Regions from separate parts of the Methylosinus trichosporium OB3b genome, predicted to be linked through region 2. Evidence: predicted binding sites of a transcription regulator. Region 2 holds the regulator's gene; each other region holds the start of a gene.
What was found. Region 2 encodes PhoB, which activates phosphate uptake and scavenging genes when phosphate is short. Its sites were predicted from a motif close to TGTCATNNANCTGTCAT; they were not measured.
Positions count from the first base shown of each region.

Region 1 (7,765 bases), 660 kb from region 2:
CGCTGATCGCCATGGCCGACGGCGACGGGCGCGCCGCTCTGACGCTCGCCGAGGACATCTGGCGCGCGGCGGGGGAGGGGGAAGTCTTCGACCGCGCGCGGCTCGCCGAGGTCGTGCAGCGGCGCGCGCCGCTCTACGACAAGGCGCAGGAGGGGCATTACAATCTCATCAGCGCGCTGCACAAATGCGTGCGCGGCTCGGACCCGGACGCGGCGCTCTACTATTTCGCGCGCATGCTCGACGCGGGCGAGGACCCGCTGTTTTTGGCGCGGCGCATCGTGCGCATGGCGGTGGAGGATATCGGGCTCGCCGATCCGCAGGCGCTCGTCGTCGCCAACGCCGCCAAGGACGCCTATGATTTTCTCGGCAGCCCCGAGGGCGAACTGGCGCTGGCCCAGGCGGTGATCTATGTCGCCACTGCGCCCAAATCCAACGCCGGCTATGTGGCCTACAAGGCGGCGCGCCGCGTCGCCGCGGCGGCCGGCTCGCTCATGCCGCCCAAGGTCATTCTCAACGCCCCGACCAAATTGATGAAGGGCGAAGGCTATGGCGATGGCTACGCCTATGACCATGACGAGCCAGAGGCGTTTTCCGGCCAGGATTATTGGCCCGAGAAGCTCGGCCGCCAGACATTCTACCGGCCGGTGGAGCGCGGCTTCGAGCGTGAGATCGGCAAGCGGCTGGACTATTGGGAGCGCCTGCGCCGAGAGCGGCGGAAGCCTCGATGACAGATCACTCGAAAAAACGTGAGTAGATCGGAGGTTAGATTTTTGCCTCGTCTCTGTGCGGGGCGACCTGAGCGCCTGCGCTCGGTTATGGTGTGAATTCAAATCAATAATGTGAATATTCACTGTAGCAGAATTGCCACAACTGGGCGCGAAATCATCCCCAAGGCGAGTATCGCGGCTGTAGAGCGTTGACGTAGCCGTTGGCCGGGCGTACTCCGCGTCGGATCGATGAAACGCCGAGTGGCTGATTGATTCGCTTGTCGCGCCGCTCCGATAATGGAGGGAATTATGAAAACGCTGTCTGCTCTCAGCATGATCACGCTGGGTTTCGCCGTCTCGTCGGCCTCTGCCGCCGACCTTCCGTCCGCGAAAGCTCCGGTCGCTTTTGTCGAGCCGGCTCCCGCGTTCACCTGGACCGGCGTCTATGCGGGTTTGAATATCGGCTATGGTTGGAGCGAGAAGCAGTCGATCGCCGGCACGGTGAGCGCCGCAGGAACTCCGATCGCCTTTTGGTCCTTTCCGTCGAGCGCGGTCGACGGCGTCCTCGGCGGAGGCCAGATCGGCTATAATCGCCAGTTTGCGGGAACCAGTTTCGTCGTCGGCCTCGAAGCAGATTTCCGCGGCGCTGGCGTGAACGGCTATTCGAACGGCTTCGGCCCGACAAATCAATTCGGCTACACGCCGTTCGTCAACGCGCGGCAGCAGCTCGATTGGTTCGGCACCGTTCGCGGCCGCTTGGGCTACGCGGTCGCGCCCACTCTGCTCGTCTATGGCACGGGCGGCTTCGCATATGGCGGCTATCGCGCCACTTATTCCGGCGGCGCGGTGGGCGTCCCGGTGACCGTCTCTGTTTCCAACAGCGATGTGCGCACCGGCTGGACGGCCGGCGGCGGCGTCGAATGGGCGTTCCTGCCGCGCTGGTCCGCCAAGGTCGAGTATCTTTATACCGAGCTCGAGCGCGGTCACGACGCCTCCTACGCGCTTCTGGGCCTCGTCGCCAATCAAGTCGGCGTCCAGAATCGCTTCCACACGATCAGCGCTGGCGTAAACTATCACTTCGATCTGTTTGGAGCGCCGCCAGCCCCGGTCGTCGCGAGATACTGATCACCGCTTGCAGCTACAGCGAAAAAGCCCGGAGCTTTGCGCCGGGCTTTTTTCTTGCGCGTTGCTTCCCGCGCTTCGCACGTCAATCGGAGCGCACCACCTCGAACTTGCGCTGCAACACTGTCAGCACGCGCGCGAGGTCATGGCCGCGGCGCATCACGAGGCCGCTCGCGGCGACGACGCTGTAGGCGCCTTGCCGCCGGCCGAGCTCCGGGTCTTTCTCGACGCGATAGAGCGGCGCCTCGCTGGCGCGGCGGAAGATCGAGAACACCGCCTTGGCGGGAGAGAAATCAATGGCGTAATCCCGCCATTCTCCGGCCGCGACCTTGGCGCCATATAGATCGAAGAGGACGCGCAGCTCACGCCGATCGAAGGAGACGACCTGCGGCGCCTCCCGCCGCGAGGGGGCGCTTCTGTCCGAATTATTCGCGCGACCCGCCACCACGGCGAACGGGCCGCGCCGCCCGCTCGGATCCGTCGTCTCCATCTCGTTCATGCCGGTCCCTCTTCAGAACCCCATGATTGCGCGGGCGCGCGGCGAGAGCAAGCGCATTTGTGACGGGTCTGCGACGCCCCGGCTCGGCCGGAGCGACGAATTCACATTTTCGCCCCTATCGAGCCCCTTGCGCGCCAAAGGGAGCGACCAATATTCCGATCATTGCCTCGACAGGCTCGGAACGCGGTCTTCCGGAATTCGTCAGCCCCCCAGCCCCCCGGAAGGGCGTCGGTTCGAGTAGTATGAGTTCGTGGCGATGGACGGGCCGGCCGAGCGACGCTCGCGCCGGCCCGTCTTGTTTTCGGCGCTTCCGCCGCCTTGCAACTCGTGGATCGATCGCCGATATGAGCGTCGCGCTCCGCTCGCGCCGGCCGGCCGGCCGGGCGGGAGCGCGCATTGCCGATCGACGAAGGCATTGCCGATCGACGAAGACTTGGCGCGCCCATGCGCCGCGCGGCGGCGACGACGGGCGAAGCGCGAAAATTGGAGACGATCCCCGTGAGCGATCACGACGAAACCACCACGATCGATGCGACGAAGAGCGATCACGGTTTTCAGGCCGATGTCGCGCGCCTGCTCGAGCTCATGACTCACTCGGTCTATTCCGAGCGCGATATTTTTCTCCGCGAGCTCGTGTCCAATGCCGCCGACGCCATCGAGAAGCTGCGCCATGACGCGCTGTCCGACGAAGCGCTCGCCGCGAAGGCCGCGGCGCCGCTCGTCACCATCTCCATCGACAAGGACGCGCGCACGCTCACCGTCGCCGACAATGGCGTCGGCATGTCGCGCGAGGATCTCGTCGCCGCGCTCGGCACCATCGCCAGCTCCGGCACGCGCGCCTTTCTCGACGATCTCGAGAAGAAAGGCGGCGAGAAGAGCGCTTCGCTGATCGGCCGTTTCGGCATCGGCTTCTATTCGGCCTTCATGGTCGCCGAGAAGGTCGAGGTGGCGACGCGCCGGGCCGGCGCGAGCGACGCGTTTCTCTGGACCTCGGACGGCAAGGGTTCGTTTCAGATTTCATCGCTGCCGCTCGCCGACGCGCCCGATCCGGGAACGCGCGTGACCCTGCATTTGAACGCGGAATCGGACGAGTTCCTCGCGCCTTCGCGCATAGAGGAGATTTTGCGCGAGCATTCGGGCGCGATTCCCATTCCGATCGATCTCGTCGAGGCGCCGGGCGCGGAGCCGCGCCGTCTCACCGACGGCTCGGCGCTGTGGACGCGATCCAAATCCGAGATCACCGAAAAGGAATATGAGGATTTCTATCAGCAGCTCTCGGGACAGTTCGACGCGCCGGCGTTGACCGTGCATTGGCGCGCCGAGGGGCGCATCGAATATACGGTGCTCGCCTTCGCGCCCGGCTCGCGGCCTTACGATCTCTTCGATCCCGCGCGCAAGAGCCGGACCAAGCTCTATGTGCGCCGCGTGCTGATCTCGCGCGAGATCGATCTGCTGCCGCCGTGGCTGCGCTTCATGCGTCTCGTCGTCGACAGCGCCGATCTGCCGCTCAACGTGTCGCGCGAGATGGTGCAGAATAATCCGCTGCTCGACGCCATGCGCAAGGCCATCTCCACGCGCATCGTCAAGGAGCTCACCGACCTCGCGACGAAAGACGCGGAGAAATTCGCGTCCTTGTGGAAGAATTTCGGGGCGGTGATCAAGGAGGGCCTTCACGAGGATCCGCAGCGGCGCGACGAGATTTTCGCCATCGCGCGCTTCTCCAGCCTGCTGCATCCCGATGGCGATCTGTCGTTGAAGGATTATGTCGCGAGCCTCAAGCCCAATCAGACGGCGATCTATTACATCACCGGCGACGACAAGAAGCGCCTCGCCGCCAGCCCGCAGCTCGAGGCGTTTCGCGCCAAGGGCGTCGATGTGCTGCTGCTCGACGAGGCGGTCGACAGCTTCTGGGTGACGAGCGCGCTCGGCTTCGACGGCAAGCCGTTCAAATCGGCGACGCAGGGCAAGGCCGACATCGACTCCATTCCGACTCCCGAAGGCGCCGCCGAGCCGCCGCCGGCGGAAGCGACTTCCGAGGTCGCTCTGCTCACCGCGATGATGAAGGAGACGCTCGGCGAGCATGTCGACGACGTGCGCGTGTCGACGCGTCTGCGCGAGAGCGCGGCCTGTCTCGTCGCGCCCGATCACGGCTTCGATCTGCAGCTCGCGCGCATGCTCGCGGAGAGCGGCAAGGGTCTGCTCGGCAAGCCGGTGCTGGAGATCAATCCGGGTCACGAGGTCGTCGTCGCGCTGGCGAAGAAGTCCAAGGCCGATCGCGCCAGCGCCGAGGACGGCTTCTGGCTGCTGCTCGACACGGCGCGCATCGCCGACGGCGAAGCGCCGCTCGACGCCGGCGCCTTCGCGAAGCGCGTGACGGCGCTGCTGGCCAAGACGGTGTGCAAGACCGAGTGATGGACGCAGCTTCACCCGCTCTCGGGGAGACGCGCGCGGCGGCGCTCGACCGCGTCGCCTCGCTCCTCGAGAAGAATGGCGTGGAGGAGCCGCGTCGCGACGCGCGCGCGCTGCTGCTCGCGGCGGGAGAGATGACGGCCGCCGATCTTCTGCTCGAGCCGCATGCGCGTCTCTCGCCGTGCGTGCAACGCCGGCTCGATGATTTCGCACGCCGGCGCGCCGCGCGCGAGCCGGTGACGCGCATCCTGGGCGCGCGCGGATTTTGGACGCAGGACCTCGTCGTCGCGCCCGATGTGCTCGATCCGCGCGCCGACACCGAGACGCTCGTCGCGCTGGCGCTCGATCTGTTGCGCGAGCGTCGAAACGATGCGCTCACAATTCTCGATCTCGGCGTCGGCTCGGGCGCGATCACCTGCGCGCTCTTGTCCGAGCTGCCGCAGGCGCGCGCAGTCGGCGTCGATCTTTCGGGAGAGGCTTGCGCGGCCGCTTCCGTCAATATCGCGCGTTGCGGCATCGCCGCGCGCGCGACCATCCTGCGTGGGCGATGGGCGCAGGCGCTCGAGACGCGTTTCGATCTCGTCGTGTCGAATCCGCCCTATGTCGCGAGCGGCGAGATCGCGACGCTCGCGCCCGAGGTGAGGCTTCACGATCCCTCGCTCGCGCTCGACGGCGGCGCGGACGGACTCGCATGTTATCGTGAGATCATCGCCGATCTGCCGCGCATATTGGCGCCGCACGCGCTCGCGGTGCTGGAGGCGGGAGCGGGGCAGGCGGCGTCGATCGCCGCGTTGCTCGAAGCGGCCGGCCTCGAGATCGCCGAAATTCGCGAGGATTTTGCTGGTTGCGAGCGCGCCGTCGCCGCGCGCCGCCGAGACCGAAGCCGGTGGGAGGATCGCGAATTCCGCGCGCGGTGACGAAAAGCGCGAGCGGGGGACGTGACAAATTCGCTACACTCCCTATTTAAATGCGCGAGGGCGCGATCTCTCGCTTGGCGGGAGGAGGGGGCTAGATTATAGTCCTTCTCGATTGAACGCCGATTTCACGGGACGAGACGCAATGCGAATCGCTCGTCACTCGCCGGAGCGCAGATCAACTCGGAAGCGCCCTTAACGGAACAAGCGGCTCGATCGTCGAGAATCCCGGCTCTGGTCTGAACAGGGCGGTCGAGGCTCCGAATCGAGCTGATCTGAAGTGCAGCGCGTTCAGGCGGCGGAGTGGAGCCGGACGGGCTTCTCGACAGACGCAGAACGCCGCGCGAGCGTCGCGGCGTCGAGGGAGCCGCAGTCCGCGTCAATGGACGCGGCGCAAGCTCGCAAGAGTTCGTCTCGAACGGGCGGGAAGCGTTTTCGTCTCGAAACGGACTCAAACGCCGGCGTTGCAGCCGGCGCTCGCCAGGGGATTGCGACGAGGCGCGGGCGCGCATTGCGCTGCGTCTTCGCGTGATCGCTCTCCGGGGGCGCGCTCGCGCGGCGAGACGCGAGCGAATGAAGCCGCCGATGGCCTCCTCGCGCGACCACGTCCAAGCGTGCGTCCGGTCGCGTGATTTTGCGGTCGCGTAATCAGCGGTCGCGTATTTGCGCTCTACCGACATGACGGGATGAAACGGCGACGCCCATGCAGAACAGCGACGGACCTTCTCGAGGATATTCGATGAGACCTGGACAGAACAAGCGTATCCGCGGCCGCAGCAATCGCAAGGGGCCCAACCCCCTGACGCGGTCCTACGAGTCGAATGGCCCCGATGTGAAGATTCGCGGAACGGCGCAGCATATCGCCGAGAAATATCTGCAGCTCGCGCGTGATGCGCAGTCGTCCAGCGATACGATCATGGCCGAGAGCCTGCTGCAGCACGCCGAGCATTATTTCCGCCTCATCGCCGCGGCTCAGGCGGCGCAGCAGCCGAATGGCTTCGGACGCTCCTTCGAGTCGGAAGCCGATGTGGATGACGACGACGATCTCGGCGGAGCGCAGGACCGGTTCGCGCCGCTCTCGGAGCGGCTGCCGCAGCCGGTCGCCTATCAGCCGCAGCCTTATGCGCCGGCCCCCTATCAGCAGCAGCAGCCGCCCGCGCAGCAGCCGCATTTCAATCCGCCGCCGCAATTCGGTCAGCAGCCTCAGCCTTTCGAGGAGCGCCCGATCGGCGGCGGCGAGGCTCCGCCCCGCTACGAACGCCAGCCACGCCAGGACCGCAACTTCCGCGACCGCAGCGGCCGCAACGATCGCGATCGCGGCGGCGAGCGCAACGCCGATGCGGGCGGCGAGCGCTTCGATCGTAATCGCGACAATCGGGACAATCGGGACAATCGCCGCTTTCAGCCGCGGCCGCAGCCGGCGCCGGTCGCCGACGAGCAGCCTGCGGGTCTGCCCTCCTTCATCACGGCGCCGACGCCGATCCGCGCCGCGGGCGCCGACGAGCCCGCCGATACTTTTGCGCGCGCCGAGCGCACCGCCGTGCGCGAGCATGAGGAGGCCGCCGCCGGCTTTCATCTGAACTCGCGTCGCCGCCGTCGTCCGCGCGCGGGCGCCGAGGAGGCGAATGGCAATGTCGCGGTGTCGACCGGCGACGAGCCGGCGACGCAAACCGGCGAGCTGCCGCTCGGCGATTGATATTCGACGGCGACGCCGACCCTCTCCCCGCTTGCGGAGAGAGGGTCGGCGTCCTTGTCTACAAGCGCGCTGGCGGCCGTCTGATAGCTTCCGCCGTGCCGAAGCCGCCGGCGATCGCCTCGAGAATATCGGCGTCGGTCACGATCCCCTGGAAGCGCTCGAATTCGTCGAGGGCCAGCGCGCCACATCGAGCGCATCGGCCGAATCGGGGACGATCGGCGCGGGGCGCAGGTCGTGTTCCTGCTCGACGCCTCGGGACGCGCGCTGAGGCGCGCTCGGCCATGGCGCGCGCCATTCACCAGGATCAGGGCGACGACGATCGCCAGTTCGGTCATCGGCATGCGCGAAGCATTTCCGTGACGCCTCTCGAGGCGAGCCTCGAGGCTCGCTTTCCGCAATCTGCTCGAACGATGCGCAA
Region 1 covers NZ_CP023737.1:3,992,388-4,000,152, forward strand. The annotation lists gene CQW49_RS18905 (replication-associated recombination protein A) at 1-728, shown strand, start outside; gene CQW49_RS18910 (outer membrane protein) at 1,017-1,832, shown strand; gene CQW49_RS18915 (DUF2794 domain-containing protein) at 1,915-2,328, opposite strand; gene htpG (molecular chaperone HtpG) at 2,773-4,740, shown strand; gene prmC (peptide chain release factor N(5)-glutamine methyltransferase) at 4,740-5,654, shown strand; gene CQW49_RS18935 (DUF4167 domain-containing protein) at 6,391-7,347, shown strand.
Region 1: CQW49_RS18915 (DUF2794 domain-containing protein) is a predicted target of PhoB. The motif match lies at 2,388-2,404, and genes of this name have one in related genera.

Region 2 (7,765 bases):
GAAGGGGAGATGCTCTTGGCGATGTCGAGGCCGGAGACGCCCGGCTCGAATTGACGGGACGCCCCGTCGGGGAAAGTCACGGCGATCATGATCGTCTCCTTTGCGCCCACTCGCCGATACGAATCGGCGTAAGTCGCGAAGATCGGGCAAGGCCCGAACGGCGCCTGATTAAGAGCAGACGCCGCGCTTGGCAATGAAAAAGGGCCGGAGACACCCGCCGCGCTGGGGCAAGATGCCACAGTCAAAGACACGGCTCCCGACGCTTAAATCACAGACTGACGCTGTTGAAACGAGCTCGCGCTCGCCGGAGTTCAGTCCATGACGCAAGGTTCCGCCCCCTCTCGCCGCCGCTTCCTGCTCCAGGCCGGAGCGGGAGCGGCGGCGCTGGGGCTGCCCGGCGCGACGCAGGCGATGCAGGGCATGCGCGACATCCCACGCCGCGCGCCCAATCGGGCGTCGCCGGGCTTTCATCCCGATGTCGAGATCGAGCTCGTCTGCCGGTCCGCATCGCCGAGCCGTCCGAACGCTTCACGTATCGCTGTCACATCCTCGAGCACGAGGACATGGAGATGATGCGCGAGTTCCAGGTGGAATGAGGCAATTGCAAAAAAGGGAGGACGATATGAGGACGATCTCGAAATGGACTGTGGCGACCGCGACTCTGCTGCTGGCCCTCGGCGGAGCGGCGTCGGCGCAGCAATGGCAATCCACGCCGCCGAGCGGCGGCGCCGACCATGGCATGTCCGGCCATGAGCAGAGCGGCGGCGAGAGCCATGGCGGCGAGAGCCATGGCGGCATGAACCACGGCGGCATGGATCACGGCGGCATGGATCACGGCAAGGGCGGCGGCGGGGGCATGGGCGGAATGGGGGGAATGGGCGGCATGGGCGGAATGGGAGGAATGGGTCATGGCGGAATGAGCCATGGCGGCATGGGTGGCGGCGGCATGGACCATGGCGGCATGGACCATGGCGACTCGGCCAAAGCCGCCGAGGGCGAGGGACATGACAAGCACGGCGGCATGGTGATGAAGCGCCTGTGCGGTCCCGCGGACCATGTCGAGGGGCGGCTCGCCTATCTTAAGGCAGAGCTGCAATTGACCGACGCCCAGGCGCCGCAATGGAATGCCTTCGCCGACGCCTATCGCGCGGCCGGCCAGAAGACCGCGCAATTCTGCGCCGCCGCGAAGGACCATAAGATGACGGGCGGCGTGCTGGAGCAGCTAGAAATGATGGAGCGTAATATGAGCGCTCATCTCGATCAGGTTCGCGCCATCAGAACGGCGGTGGAGCCGCTGTTCGCAACGTTGACCGACGAGCAGAAGAAGGCCGCCGAGGAGGCCATGACAGGCGTGATGGAAATCGGCATGGGCGGCAAAGGTGGAATGGGAGGCATGAAACACTAGAGCTAGAGATCGCCCCTATCGAGAAACATTCCGGACACTCCTCGACAAATTCGAGAGACACGCTTCGGCGACAAGCGGTGTCTCGGCTTCGGGAGAGGACTCTGCGAATGAGGAAAACCGTTTCAGCACTGGCGTCGACCTTCGTGCTTCTCGCCGGCGACGTGCGCGCCGCCGATCTCCCGCCGCAGGCCACGGTGTTCGGGGGAGCGCGGCCCGCTTACGCATGGAGCGGTGTCTACGCCGGTCTGAACCTCGGCGCCGGGCTGTCGGCGTCGGGTCTCGACCGCAGCGGCATCCTCGGCGGCGGGCAGCTCGGTTACAATTACCGGCTCGGCCCGCTGTTCGTCGTCGGTCTCGAGACGGATTTTCAGGGAACGAGCCTCGGCGGCGACAGCGGCCGGTACGGTTTCCCCTCGCCGAGGTTCGACTGGTTCGGCACGGCGCGCGGCCGCGTCGGCGTCCTGCCTTTCAGCGATCATCTCCTCTTCTTTGGAACCGGCGGCTACGCCTATGGCCATGACGGCGACCGCATGCACGACGGCTGGACCGCGGGCGGCGGCCTCGAATGGGCCTTCGCGCGCGATTGGTCGGTCAAGGCGGAATATCTCTACACCGATTTCGGGGCTGGCGGACAGCCCCGTTTCCCCGCGCCGCGACGCGTCGACGATTTCCACTTCATGCGCGCCGGCGTGAACTATCACTTCGACCTGCTCTCGACGCAGGCCGAATTCGTCCACTGAGCTGCTTCGCCGCTCAGCCTCGCCCGAAGGTCTCGTCGAAGGAATAGCCCGTTCCGCGCACGGTGCGGATCGGGTCCTTCTCGCGGCCGCGGATGATCGCCTTGCGCAACCGGCCGACATGCACGTCGACAGTGCGCTCGTCGATCTCGGCCGAGAGACCCCAGACGCTGTCGAGCAGCTGCGCGCGGGAAAAGACGCGGCCGGGCTTCTCCATCAGATATTCGAGCAGCCGAAACTCGGTCGGCCCGAGATGAATCTCGCGGCCCGCCCGCTTCACCCGGCGCGTCTCGCGATCGAGGTCGATGTCGCCGGCGACCAGCCGCGTCGCGACCCGCTCCGGCCGCGCGCGGCGCAGCAGCGCATGCACGCGCGCCATCAGCTCCGGCGTCGAGAACGGCTTCACCACATAATCGTCGGCGCCGACCGAGAGGCCCCGCACGCGCTCGTTCTCGTCGCCGCGCGCGGTCAGCATGATGACCGGCATGGTGCGCGTGTCGTCGCGCGCGCGAAGGCGCCGGCAGATCTCGAGGCCGGAGACGCCCGGCAGCATCCAATCGAGGATGACGAGATCGGGCAGCGATTCGGACAAGCGAATCTCCGCCTCGTCGCCACGCTCGACATGCTCGACCTGAAAGCCCTCCGACTCGAGATTATAGGCGAGCAGAAGGGCGAGCGCCGCCTCGTCCTCGACGACGAGAATGCGCGGCGCCCGGTCGTTCGGCGTCTCGCGCGACGCCGAGACGCGGACTTCGTTCATGGCGTCTGCTCTTTCGTGTCATCGGACGGCGTCGCCGGCCTGCCGCCCTTGGGCCGTTCGGTCGGCATGGATTCGCCGGTGACGAGATAGACGATCGTCTCCGCCACATTGGTGGTGTGATCGCCGATCCGCTCGATATTCTTCGAGCAGAACAGGAGATGCGTGCAGAAGGAGATGTTGCGCGGATCCTCCATCATGAAGGTGAGAAGATCGCGGAACACCGAGTCCTCGAGCGCGTCGAGCTCCACGTCATTGGCCCACACCGCCTTGGCGCGCTCGACGTCGCGCTGCGCATAGGCGTCGAGCACGTCCTTGAGCTGCAACGAGGCGACCTCCGCCATCGTCTTCAGCCCGATGATGGCGCGCGGCACGCGCGCCTCGGCCAATATCTTCACCGTGCGCTTGGCGATGCTCTTGGCGAGGTCGCCGACGCGCTCGAGATCAGCGGCGATGCGCATCGCCGCGATGCACTCGCGCAGATCGACGGCGAGCGGCTGCCGCCGCGCGATGGTGAGGATGGCGCTCTCTTCGATCTCACGCTGCAGCGCGTCGAGCCGCGTGTCGGTGGCGACGACGCGGTGCGCGAGCTCGGTGTCGAAATTGGCGAGGGCGTCCATCGCCTCGCCCAGCATTTTCTCGGCGATGCCGCCCATCTCGGCGATCCGGCGGCCGAGCGCCTCGAGATCCCGGTCGTAGGAACTGACGATATGTTCGCTCATGGTCTCGTCCTCATGCGCCGCGCGGCGCGCGCGTCAGCCGAAACGGCCGGTGATATAGTCTTGCGTCTTCTTGCTCTGCGGCGCGGTGAACAGAGTGTTGGTCTCGCCGAATTCGACGAGGTCGCCGAGATACATGAAGGCGGTGAAATCCGAGACGCGCGCCGCCTGCTGCATGTTGTGGGTGACGATGGCGATCGTGTAGCGCTCCGACAATTCGTCGATCAGCTCCTCGACCTTCGCGGTGGAGATCGGATCGAGCGCCGAGCAGGGCTCGTCGAACAGGATCACCTCCGGGTGGATGGCGACGGTGCGGGCGATGCACAATCGCTGCTGCTGGCCGCCCGAGAGGCCGAGGCCGCTCGAATTGAGCTTGTCGCGCACCTCGTCCCACAGCGCCGCGCCGCGCAGCGCCGCCTCGACGCGTCCGTCGAGCTCGCTGCGCGAGAGCTTCTCATAGAGACGGATGCCGAAAGCGATATTGTCGTAGATCGACATCGGGAACGGCGTCGGCTTCTGGAACACCATGCCGACGCGCGAGCGCAGGAGATTGAGGTCGACGCTCGGGTCGAGAATATTCTCACCGTCGAGCAGCACCTCGCCCTCGGCGCGCTGCCTGGGATAGAGGTCGTACATGCGGTTCAGAACGCGCAGCAGCGTCGACTTGCCGCAACCCGACGGGCCGATGAAGGCCGTCACCTTATGGGTGTAGAGCGGCAGCGAGATCTTCTTCAGCGCATGCGACTGGCCGTAATAGAAGTCCAGATCGCGCACCGAGACCTTGGTGGAGGTTTTGGTTTCGATCACCGGCATGGCGGTCATTTGTGCTTTCCTCCGCTGCTGAGAGCGCGCGCTGTGATCGACAGGAGCAGAACGGCGATCGTGACCAGCAGGGCGCCGGTCCAGGCCAGCTGCTGCCAGTCCTTGTAGGGTGAGAGCGCGAATTGGAAGATGACGACGGGAAGGCTCGACAAGGGAGCGTTGAGATCGGTGCTCCAGAACTGGTTGTTGAGCGAGGTGAACAGAAGCGGCGCCGTTTCGCCGGAGACGCGGGCGACCGCGAGCAGGACGCCGGTGACGATGCCGGATTTGGCGGCGCGATAGGCGACGCGCAGCAGCATATGCGAGCGCGGCAGGCCGAGCGCCGCCGCCGCCTCGCGCAGCGGTCCCGGAACCAGCAGCAGCATGTCCTCCGTGGTGCGCACGACCACCGGCACGACGAGCACGGCGAGCGCGAGCGCGCCGGCGATGCCGGAGAAATGCCCGACACGCGCCACCACCACCGTGTAGACGAACAGGCCGATGACGATCGACGGCGCGCTGAGCAGAATGTCGTTGATGAAGCGCACCACCATGCTGAGCTTCGAATAGCGGCCATATTCGGCCATATAGGTGCCGGCGAGCATGCCGAGCGGCGTGCCGACGACGACGCCGATGACCGTCATCACCAGCGAGCCGGCGATGGCGTTGAGCAGGCCGCCGGTCGCGCCCGGCGGCGGCGTCATCTCGGTGAAGACGGCGGGCGTCAGCCCGCGCGCGCCCTCATAGATCAAGGCGCCGAGGATCAGCACGAGCCAGGCCAGCCCGAACAAGGTGCCGGCCCAGCACATCGCCTTGGCGACGACGTCGACGCGGCGTCGGTGGGAATAGAGCGACAAGGGGTCAGGCTCCCGATTTCTGCTCGATGCGCATCAGCATGAAGCGCGCCGCCGCCAGCACGAAGAAAGTGATGACGAAGAGGATGAGGCCGAGCTCGATCAGCGCGGAAGTGTAGACGTCGCCGACCGCTTCCGTGAATTCATTGGCGATGGTCGCCGAGATCGTCGTGCCCGGCGCGAGCAGCGAGCTCGACACACGGTGGGCGTTGCCGATGACGAAGGTCACGGCCATCGTCTCGCCGAGCGCGCGGCCGAGGCCGAGCATCACGCCGCCGATGACGCCGACGCGCGTGTAGGGAATGACGACATAGCGCATCACCTCCCAGGTGGTGCAGCCGACGCCGGAGGCCGCTTCCTTGAGCACGGGCGGCACGGTGTCGAACACGTCGCGCGAGATGGAGGTGATGAAGGGCAGCACCATGATGGCGAGGATGAACCCCGCGGTCAGCATGCCGATGCCATAGGGCGGGCCGGCGAAGAGGCTCGACAGCACCGGAATGTCGCCGGTCAGCGAGATCAACGCCGGCTGCACATGCTGCTGCAGGAAGGGCGCGAGCACGAACAGGCCCCAGATGCCGTAGATGATCGAGGGAATGCCGGCGAGCAGCTCGATGGCGACGCCGATCGGGCGACGCAGCGCGTGCGGGCACAGCTCGGTGAGGAAGATGGCGATGCCGAGCCCGAGCGGCACGGCGATGATCATGGCGATCGTGGAGGTGACCAGAGTGCCGTAGATCGGCGCCACAGCGCCGAACTTCTCGGTGACGGGGTTCCACGATTCGGTCGTCAGAAAGCCGAGGCCGAAGGCGCGGATCGCCGGCAGGGAGCCGTAGATCAGCGAAAAGATCACGCCGCCGAGGATCAGCAGGACGAGGATCGCCGCCGAGCGCGTGAGATTGTGGAAGAAGAAATCGAAGAGAGCCATGCGGCGCAGAACTTTGCCGCGCTCGACTTCGGCGGCGCGAGGCGGCGCCGCCACGATTGCCAGGTCTGACACGCTGTCGTCTCTCGTTTGGCGGTGGAAGCCGACGTCCATTGCACGCTCCAGGGGGCCGGAAATCGCCCGATCTCTCGATAGCGCGACTTCCGGTCCGCCGCATCGTTCGGCGCGACAGCGCCCTCGAGATTCCGTCTCGCTCGACTGGCCAATGGGCGCCGCCCGGCGGGAGCGATCCCGCCGGGCGGCGCGACGATCAGTTCGACGCCAGCGGCTTGCCGCTCGCATCGGTGACATGCGCCCAGCTCTTCTTGATCAGAGCCACGACGCCGGCCGGCATCGGAATATAGTCGAGCTCCTCTGCCGCCTTGCCGCCCTTGGCGAAGGCCCAGCCGAAGAACTTCAGCGCCTCGCCCGCGGCGGCGACGTCCTGCGGCTGCTTGGGCAGCAGAATGAAGGTCGCGGCGGTGATCGGCCAGGACTGGGCGCCCGGCTGGTCGGTGAGGATCTGATAGAAGCCCGGCGCATTGGCCCAGTCGGCGTTGGCGGCGGCCGCCTGGAAGGTCGGCGTCGTCGGCGCGACGGCCTTGCCGTCCTTGTTGACGAGCTTGGTGAAGGTCAGCTTGTTCTGCTTGGCGTAGGCGTATTCGACATAGCCGATCGCGCCCTTGGTGTTGGCGACATTGTTGGCGACGCCTTCATTGCCCTTGGCGCCGATGCCGACCGGCCACTCGACCGAGGCGTTCTCGCCGACCTTGGCCTTCCAGTCGGCGCTGACCTTGGACAGATAATTGGTGAAGTTGAAGGTCGTGCCCGAGCCGTCCGAGCGATGCACGACGGCGATCGCGGTCGAGGGCAGCTTTTGCTTGGGGTTCAGCTTCTTGATCGCAGCGTCGTCCCATTTGACGATCTCGCCGAGGAAGATGGCGGCGAGGGTCTGGCCGTCGAGCACGAGGTCGCCCGACTTCACGCCGTCGAGATTGACGACCGGAACGATGCCGCCGATCACCTGCGGCCACTGCACGAGGCCGGCGGCCTCGAGATCCTCGGCCTTGAGCGGCTGGTCGGAAGCGCCGAAGGTCACCGTGCGCGCCTTGATCTGCTTGATGCCGCCGCCCGAGCCGATCGACTGATAGTTGAGGCCGGCCCCGGTCTCCTTCTTATAGGTGTCCGCCCATTTGGCGTAGATCGGATAGGGGAAGGTCGCGCCCGCGCCGGAGATGTCGACCGCGACAGCCGCGCTCGCCGTGGCGAGAGCCACGGTCGCCGCCAGAGCGATCCGGTTGAAGAATTTGAAGATCATCTTTGTCTCTTTCGAACTCGAGGCTCACTTGAGGGCGGCGCGCGTCCTGCGCCCCGGCGACGCGCAAACTAGTCTCTCGCAACGCGTCTTTTATGACAGTTATATGACAGTTAGATGACACACATAGTCTACTGAAATATATCGGTAACTATCAAACGCCATCGGCTTTTTCCGCCTCGGCGAGGGGCAAGAAGACACGAAAGGTGGCGCCTTTGTCCGGCGCTGAATCTATGGCGAGGCGGCCACGGT
Region 2 covers NZ_CP023737.1:3,336,401-3,344,165, reverse strand. The annotation lists gene thrS (threonine--tRNA ligase) at 1-89, opposite strand, end outside; gene CQW49_RS16005 (multicopper oxidase domain-containing protein) at 285-596, shown strand; gene CQW49_RS26115 (Spy/CpxP family protein refolding chaperone) at 623-1,405, shown strand; gene CQW49_RS15995 (outer membrane protein) at 1,513-2,145, shown strand; gene phoB (phosphate regulon transcriptional regulator PhoB) at 2,159-2,902, opposite strand; gene phoU (phosphate signaling complex protein PhoU) at 2,899-3,621, opposite strand; gene pstB (phosphate ABC transporter ATP-binding protein PstB) at 3,655-4,440, opposite strand; gene pstA (phosphate ABC transporter permease PstA) at 4,437-5,276, opposite strand; gene pstC (phosphate ABC transporter permease subunit PstC) at 5,281-6,201, opposite strand; gene pstS (phosphate ABC transporter substrate-binding protein PstS) at 6,470-7,516, opposite strand; gene CQW49_RS15960 (ATP-binding protein) at 7,668-7,765, opposite strand, start outside.

Region 3 (7,765 bases), 1.9 Mb from region 2:
GCGCGATGCAGGGCACGGTTCCCGAATATCAGGGCGGCGAGCGCGTCAAGCTGCTCGGCGGCTTCGAATATTTGTTGAAGCTCGAGGGCTTCAAGCCGATCCGCATCGCCGCCGAGGCGGGCGCGCCGGTCTATCAGCGCCTCAACGGACCGCAGCTCGGCCAGCAATGGGAGGTGAACACGGCCGTGAACTTCGGCTTCTGACGCAAGGCGCGGCGGAGCCAGCAGCGACGCCGCGCATGATCTGCAGGGGAGAAATGAGAATGTCGAAGCATGTCATCGAAGCGGCGGCGGTGGTTCTCACGCTCGCTCTTCTCGGCGCGCCGGCGCTGCGCGCGCAGGCGCCGGAACCGATGCAGCACGAGGGCCAGAGCGGCGAGCATGGCGGCGGCCACGGCGCGCCGTCGCCGGACGGAGCCTTTCACAAGCGCTTCGACGACGCCGCCAAATGGGTGAAGAAATTCGACGACCCGGCGCGCGACGCCTGGCAGAAGCCCAAGAAGGTGATCGCCGCGCTGCGCCTCTCGCGCAACGAGCGCGTCGCCGACATCGGCGCCGGCACCGGCTATTTCGCCGCCAAGATCGCCAAGCGCATTCCGCACGGAAAAGTCTATGCCGTCGATGTCGAGCCCGACATGGTGACCTATCTCGGCGAGCGCGCCCAGCGAGAGCGGCTCGCCAATCTCACGCCGGTCCAATCCACCGCGGAGAGCGCCAATCTCCCAGAGCCGGTCGATCTCGCGCTCGTCGTCGACACGTTTCATCACATCGGCTATCGCGAGCGCTACTTCGCCGCATTGAAGGAGCGGCTCACGCCGAAGGGACGGCTCGTCATCATCGACTTCAAAGCCGATTCGCCCGACGGCCCGCCGGTCGAGCATCGCATTCCGCCCGAAGAGGTGAAGAAGGAGCTGGAAGCGGCCGGCTATTCCTTCGTGAAGAGCTACGATTTTCTGCCGCGCCAATATTTCCTCGTGTTCGAAAAGCAATGAGCGAGGCGCGCAAGCTCGCCGCGACGCCGCGGCGCGAGCGCAAGCTGCTCGGCTTCTTCGGCGCGGCGGCGCTCGTCGTCGCCAACACGATCGGCACGGGGGTGTTCACCACCTCCGGCTTCGCGCTCGCCGACCTCGGCGAGCCGTCTTTCGTGATGCTCTCCTGGCTGCTCGGCGGCGTCTATGCGCTCGCCGGCGTCGCCGTCTATTCCGATCTCGCCGAGCGCTATCCGGAGTCGGGCGGCGAATATGTCTTCCTGCGCCATCTGATCCATCCGGCCGCCGGCGCCGCGGCGGGATGGATCTCGCTCGTCGCCGGCTTCACCACGCCGATCGCCGCATCGGCGCTCGGCGCGCAGCTCTATCTCGCCCGCGCCGGCGGCCCTGAAACCTCGGGGCCGCTCGTCGCGACCGTGATTGTCGTCGCGCTCGGCCTGCTGCACGCGCTCGCGCCGACGCCCGGCGTGGCGTTGCAGAACTTCGCCGTCGCCGTCAAAATCGGCGCGATCGCCCTGTTCGTCGCTTTCGGCGCGCCGAGCGCGGTCGCGTCGATCGGAGCGGCGCCGGCGCCGGCGCTCGAGACCTTCTCTCTGCTCGCTCTCGCCGGATCGCTGGTGTGGATCTCCTACGCTTATTCCGGCTGGAACGCGGCGGTCTATGTCACCGGCGAAGTCGAGGGCGGCGGCCTCACGGTCGAGCGTGCGCTGCATGCGGGAACGCTGCTCGTCATCGCCCTCTATCTTTGCGTCAGCGCCGTCATCCTCTACGCCGCGCCGCCGCAGGAGATCAGAGGCGTCGCCGAATCGGGCGCGATCGCGGCGCTCGCGATCGGCGGGCCGCAAGCGGAGCAGGCGCTGAGCGCGCTGATCGCGCTGGCGCTCGTCACCTCCGCCTCGTCCATGTTGCTCAGCGGCCCGCGCGTCTATGCGCGGATGGCGCAGGACGGCGTGCTGCCGGCGCCGCTCGGCCGGCTCCATGGCGATCATCCGCGCATCGCCGTGCTGGCGCAAGCGGCGATGAGCCTCGTCGTCGTCTGGAGCGCGGGACTGCGCACGCTGCTGGAGTTCGCCGGCGTCACGCTCAGCCTCTCGGCCGGCGCCGTCGTGCTCGGCTGGCTGATCCGGCGGCTTCGCGAAGGCTCGGCGCTGCGCAAGGCGCCGCAGCTCGCCGCGGCGCTGCTGTTTCTGACGGCGACGACCGGCCTATTGATCGCGACAGTGGCGATGCGGCCGGCCTCCCTCATCGCGGCGGCGGCGCTGATCGGCGCCGGCCTTCTCGCTTATGCGATCGGCGGCCGTCGTCAGGCGATGATGTCGGGCGTCAGCTGATCCTCGAGAAAGGCGAGGCGGTCGCGCAGCAGTAATTTGCGCTTTTTGAGCCGCTGGATCTGCAATTGATCGACGGCTCCGACGGCGAGCAGCGCGTCGATCGCCGCCTCGAGATCACGGTGCTCCAGCCGCACCCGCTCCAATTCCATCTGGAGCGCCGCTTGCTCGGCCTCGCTGAGCTTGTCGACCATTCGCCACCACCGACCGGACCACCGCATCGACGCTCGGCATGAGCCCCGAGTCGCCGCTACTGATTATCGCTCGCGCCGGGTGTCTTGTTCAAGACGTATCACGCTGCGCCCTGGCCATAGGCCTCGCGCATCGCAGCGATGTCGACGAGCTTGGCGTCGAGCGCGCTCCAATCATCGGCGGCCGCGATCGGCGTCCAGATCGCCTCCACCTCCTCGATCAGCATGGTGCAAGGCGTGTCGCGGCGGAAATAGGCATGGTCGAGATTGGCGGCCGGCGCCGTCTCATGGGCGGCCAGCGCCTCGCGCAGCGGGCCGAATTCGGGCGCGTCATAGAGCGCGGCCTGCGGGCTGCGGGCGGCGCGCTCGCGGCTCGCGAGGCCGCCGCGCCAGTCGAAGAAGGTCTGCTCGAAACCCGCCTGCGTCTTGCCGAGAAATTCGAGCAGACCCTTGGCCAGCGCCGCCTCCGCCTCGGCCTCGGCCGCCGGCGCGAGGCCGAAGCGGTCGAGGAGAGCGAGCTGGAACTCGCGCTGGATGATCGGCTGAAATTCGCCGAGAATCGCCTGCGACCGTTGCAGCCCGACGAGCGGCAGCACGGTTTCCGCGAGCCGCGTCAGATTCCAGCCGAGCGCGCCCGGCTGGCGGCCGAAGGCGTAGAGCCCGCTGTCGTCGAAATAAGCGGCGGTGAATTGCGGATCGTAGCGCGGCGCGAAGCGCCAGGGGCCGTAATCGAAGCTCTCGCCGGTGACGTTGATATTGTCGGAGTTGAGCACGCCATGGACAAAGCCCGCGGCCATATAGCGCGCGCCGAGCCGCGCCACGCGCGCGGTGACGCGCGCGAGAAAATCCGCCGCGCGGCTCTCGGCGGGCGCGTCGGCGAGCTCGGGAAAATATTGAGCGACGCAATAATCGACGAGCTTCGCTATGGCCGCCTGATCGTCGAGAAAGGCGAGGCGCTGGAACGTGCCGATGCGGATATGAGAATGCGAGAGCCGCACCAGCACGGCCGAGCGCGTCGGCGAGGGCTCGTCGCCGCGATAGAGTGATTCGCCGGTCTCGATCAGGCTGAAGCTCTTGGACGTCTCGACGCCGAGCGCCTCCAGCATCTCGGTGGCGAGAATCTCGCGCAGCCCGCCCTTGAGCGTCAGCCTGCCGTCGCCCTGGCGCGACCAGGGCGTGCGGCCGCTGCCCTTGGTGGCGAGATCGAGGAGGCGGCCGTCCTCGGCGTCGCGCAATTGCGCGAACAGAAAGCCGCGGCCGTCGCCGATATCGGGATTATAGGTACGGAATTGATGGCCATGATAGCGCAGCGCCAGCGGCTCGGGGAAATTCTCCGGCAGCGGCTCGAAGCGGCCGAAGAAAGCGATCCACTCCTCGTCGGTCAGCGTGTCGAGGCCGACCGTGGCGGCGGCGCGCTGATTGCGATGGCGCAGAATATGTTTTGGAAAGTCGGCTGGCTGCACGCGGTCGAAGAATTCGTCGCCCAGCGTCGAATGCAGAGGCGCGGCGCGATAGCGCGGGGAAAGCGGCATGAGGAGCGCCTCTTCGGCTCGGGGAATCGTCGAGGGGGGTGAAGCAAGCGCGGCGCCTGACGCGACGCTTTCGGCCCATGATTTCGGCTCATGAACAGAAAAAGGCGGAGATCGCTCTCCGCCTCGGGCGCTTTTCTCAGTCGAATCCTGGCTTCGTCAATGCAATGTCGGCCCGCATCGCAGCTTGGCGATCTCGTCCTTGAGCTGAAGCTTCTTGCGCTTGAGCTCGTGGATCTTGACCTCATTGCGCCGGGGGTGATGCTGCTCCTGCTCGATTTCTTTCTTGAGCGCCTCGTGACGGCGTTCCAGCTCGACGAGATGACCCTGTAGCGACATATGGCGCCTCCCTTGGTTTCGTCTTCACGACAGAAGGACGAAGGAAGTGTGACACAAAGCCGGCGTCCCGCAAGAGGGAACGATGTCGCGCAGGGAGCGAAAAAAGCGCGGGGAAGCGTCCGAATCTAAACGATTTGTCGATAATTTCGCGCCTCCCCCGGGGCGGGCGCCGCCAATCCCTCGATCCAACCCCGTCCCGCGCCTCGCTTCGGCTCGCCCCCCGGCCGCAAGCAATGGCGGAACTCGAGTTGACACGATCCAAAGGGCTCATTACATCGTCTCCCACGCCGCGATTCTCGCGTCAGCGGGGCGGTGGGGGATAGTTCAACGGTAGAACTGCGGACTCTGACTCCGTCAATCTTGGTTCGAATCCAGGTCCCCCAGCCAACAAAATCAATAACTTACAGTTTCGTGTCACAGGCTCGCGCCAGCGTGTCGCTCTCAGGTCACCAAGCGGCGACCGTCCAGCTCCTCCCCCAGAAAAGAAAAACGCCCCGGCGGTACATCCGCGCTCAGGTAACGATATCGTGACGACTGGCCCGGACGATCCAAATTTGGAGGATCCTATTCAAAGGTTTGCGCCATCGTGGCGCAAACCCCAGGCGAGCTTGCGGGTCGGGATGGCGACCATCTCACGGGTCTTGCCGTCATCGGCAATCGTCCCCATAAGGTGACAGTTGAACTTTCCCCGTCCGTGCGAGTCGTGGGGATATCCCCACGACTGAACCTCCGGCCTTCCTCGCGCCGGCGAGGTTACGCCTCGTCCGCGCCAACCGTGGGCATATGTCCACGGTGAAGGGGCTCGTCGAAGCTGCTGGTCAGAGCGCAGAGCCCGTCGCCCTGGACGGCCAGATGCTGATGATCGGCGATCCAGTCTCCCCGGACGATGCGCTCACATGGTTTGAGGGCCGGCCGATCATCGCCGGCGACAGACATGGGAACCGCTACTTCAAGCGCCTGCGGAGAGGAGAGGCAAGCACCGTGGTGCTGGAAAGCCTGGAGATCAGCGGCGGCTTTCCTCCCACCGTTCTTACCCTCCAGACTGGCCGGACGACGGACCTCGAGGAGGCCAGGCCCGTCTACGGCGTTCTCTTCGAGCGGCCCTGAGAGAACGCTCTTCACTCCCCGCGTCGAAGCGGCGCGGATTTTCCGATCACCGCGCCCGCGGTTTCCGGGATCGAGCCAATGTCGAGATGTTCGACCGCCGTCACGAGCCGCAGCAAATCCGGCGGCAGGAATTCATCGAATTTCGCGCGACAGGGTCGGGAGACGCGCGCTGTGATCGCGTCGGCGGAGGGCGCCGGCTCGGCGGCGAAGCTTTCGAGAAGCTGGACGGCCTCCTCCGGAGGGGTTCTCGGCAGCTCGATGGCGTGCGGCAGGGGCGATGCGTCCACCTCCTTGGCTTTCAGCGCCAGAGTGAGCGAAACCAGCTGCTTCGCGCCCACCCATGGAAGGATCAGGCTGCCCGCGCCGACGGCGATGATCGAGCGACATCCGAGCTCGAGCTCCAGCGCCGCCGCGCGCGCGTCCCGAAGCAGGCGATCCGCGCCGTCATCGAGATAGGCGGGGACATCCGTTCCGAGAAGGATGCGGCGCATCGCCGCGACAATCTCGCCATGCACCCCGCCCACTGGACTATGGGATCATCGAGCATCGGTCGTCGCTCGAGCCCATAGAAGTAGAGCAAGACATAGCCGATCTCGAAGTCGGGCTGGTTGCGAGGCCCGGCGAGCCAGTCGAGATAGACAGCCCGTGAGGACGGGGTGAGACGCGCATAGTCCGGCCAATCTCCCGGACGACCGCCGGAACCACCAGAATGGTCCGCCACCTCGAGGTCGGGATCGACGAGACAGTTTTCATTGCCGCGACCGGCTCGACGGGGCAGAGAGCGGCCGAAATAGATCATGCCGCCGCCGATTTTCCGACCGCCCACGATGACGGGCTGTCCGGCGGAGATCCATTCCGTCGACAGTCGTGATTCCGGAAGCTCGCGCGCCTGTGCGGCCTCTGTGGAGTTCTGCGTCTGGTCCGAAGGCTCGATCGCGGCGCGCTCCGGCAACCGCGGTTCAGCGAATTCAGAGAGCGCGGCGAGAGAGAGATTGCGGGACTCTTCTCGACCGGCGGCGTTCTCCAATCTCCCCGAAGGACGAGGCGTTGCGCCGAAATTCGGCGCTAATTCGTCCGTGCGGCGCAGTCCATCAGGATCGCTCGCGTCGATTTGCGTGGGTTCTCGCTCGCATGCCGCGGCCGGATCGGGGGCTGCTCCCGGCGCACGAAGCGCTTCCAGTGGTTCGACCGATATCTTTTCGCCGGCTGGTTCCGGGGCCGGCGACGAGATCGAATGGACGAGCGTTGCTTCCAGCACGGCCGCCAATGTGGCTTCGTAGGCTTTGACCCGCCCTCCGATCGTCGGATCGGGCGCCGTCTCGTTCGGGGTTGACGCGATAGAGATATCGGCCGTGAGGCGTTCCGTTCCCCGATCAAGAGGAGCCTTCTCGTCCAGTCCTCGCGCTGACTTGGGACGCCATCGCCGACCGACGACCCAGATGCACCCAGCCGCCAGGAAAGCGATAGGCGCGAGCACGCTCCAAAGCGGCCGCGGCGTCTCGGCGCGCTGCGACGCCGCGGGGGGCGAAGGCGCCGGCTCTGCCGCTCGTGGCCGCGCCGGCCGTCCGAGGACCGTGGACGGATCAATGACCGGCGTCGGAGCGAAAGCGGGTTGCGCCGGGGTCTGCGGCAGCGGCGCTTCGACAACGGACGGACGGGGCCCTTCGATGGGCGTCGGCTCCTCGATGCGTCTCGGCGGGATCGGAGGCGGCGCCGCGATCTCGGCTTTCGCAGGCGCCGGGGACGCGAGGTCGTGCAAGCGCCTGACGGTTGCGAGGTCGAGCGTGCCGTTCGGAGGCAAGCCTTCCCACTTCTGAAATTCTCGCAGCGCCTTGATCGAGCGCTGTCCCCATCGCCCGTCTACGACGCCGATATCGAAACCGCGATCCTTCAGCGCCCGCTGAGCCTCGAGATAGTCGGGGCCGGCGGCTTGCGCCGCTGCCGGCGAGGCCGAAAGGAACAGAAAGAAAAGAAGGGGAGCAAACCTTGGATGTGCGCCCGCTGCGCCGTCGTCCTCATCGAAAGCCCGCTCACCATGCGTCGGCCCGAAGGTCATGTATCGCGTAGAATCAATGCGATGAGACGACATGGCGACCGCGGCGATATCCAACGGGAAAAAATGAGCGAGCCATCTAACCCGAAAAATCGGCGGCAGTCACTCCCGACAATGAAGCTCCCTTCACGCCGCGTTGCGCTCGTCCATGCGCTGGAGGATATCGACGAGGCGCAGAACGTCGGCGGTCTCGAAGACGCCTTCGACGCCATTGCTGTCGAAATCCGTGA
Region 3 covers NZ_CP023737.1:1,479,256-1,487,020, forward strand. The annotation lists gene CQW49_RS26045 (outer membrane protein) at 1-203, shown strand, start outside; gene CQW49_RS07065 (class I SAM-dependent methyltransferase) at 263-991, shown strand; gene CQW49_RS07070 (APC family permease) at 988-2,319, shown strand; gene CQW49_RS07075 (YdcH family protein) at 2,292-2,510, opposite strand; gene CQW49_RS07080 (protein adenylyltransferase SelO) at 2,609-4,039, opposite strand; gene CQW49_RS07085 (YdcH family protein) at 4,196-4,375, opposite strand; tRNA gene CQW49_RS07090 (tRNA-Gln) at 4,689-4,762, shown strand; gene CQW49_RS07095 (hypothetical protein) at 5,159-5,482, shown strand; gene CQW49_RS25060 (hypothetical protein) at 5,494-5,820, opposite strand; gene CQW49_RS07100 (TerB N-terminal domain-containing protein) at 5,832-6,959, opposite strand; partial or broken gene CQW49_RS26295 (peptidoglycan-binding domain-containing protein) at 7,299-7,571, opposite strand; gene CQW49_RS07105 (DEAD/DEAH box helicase family protein) at 7,662-7,765, opposite strand, start outside.
Region 3: CQW49_RS07085 (YdcH family protein) is a predicted target of PhoB. The motif match lies at 4,413-4,429, and genes of this name have one in related genera.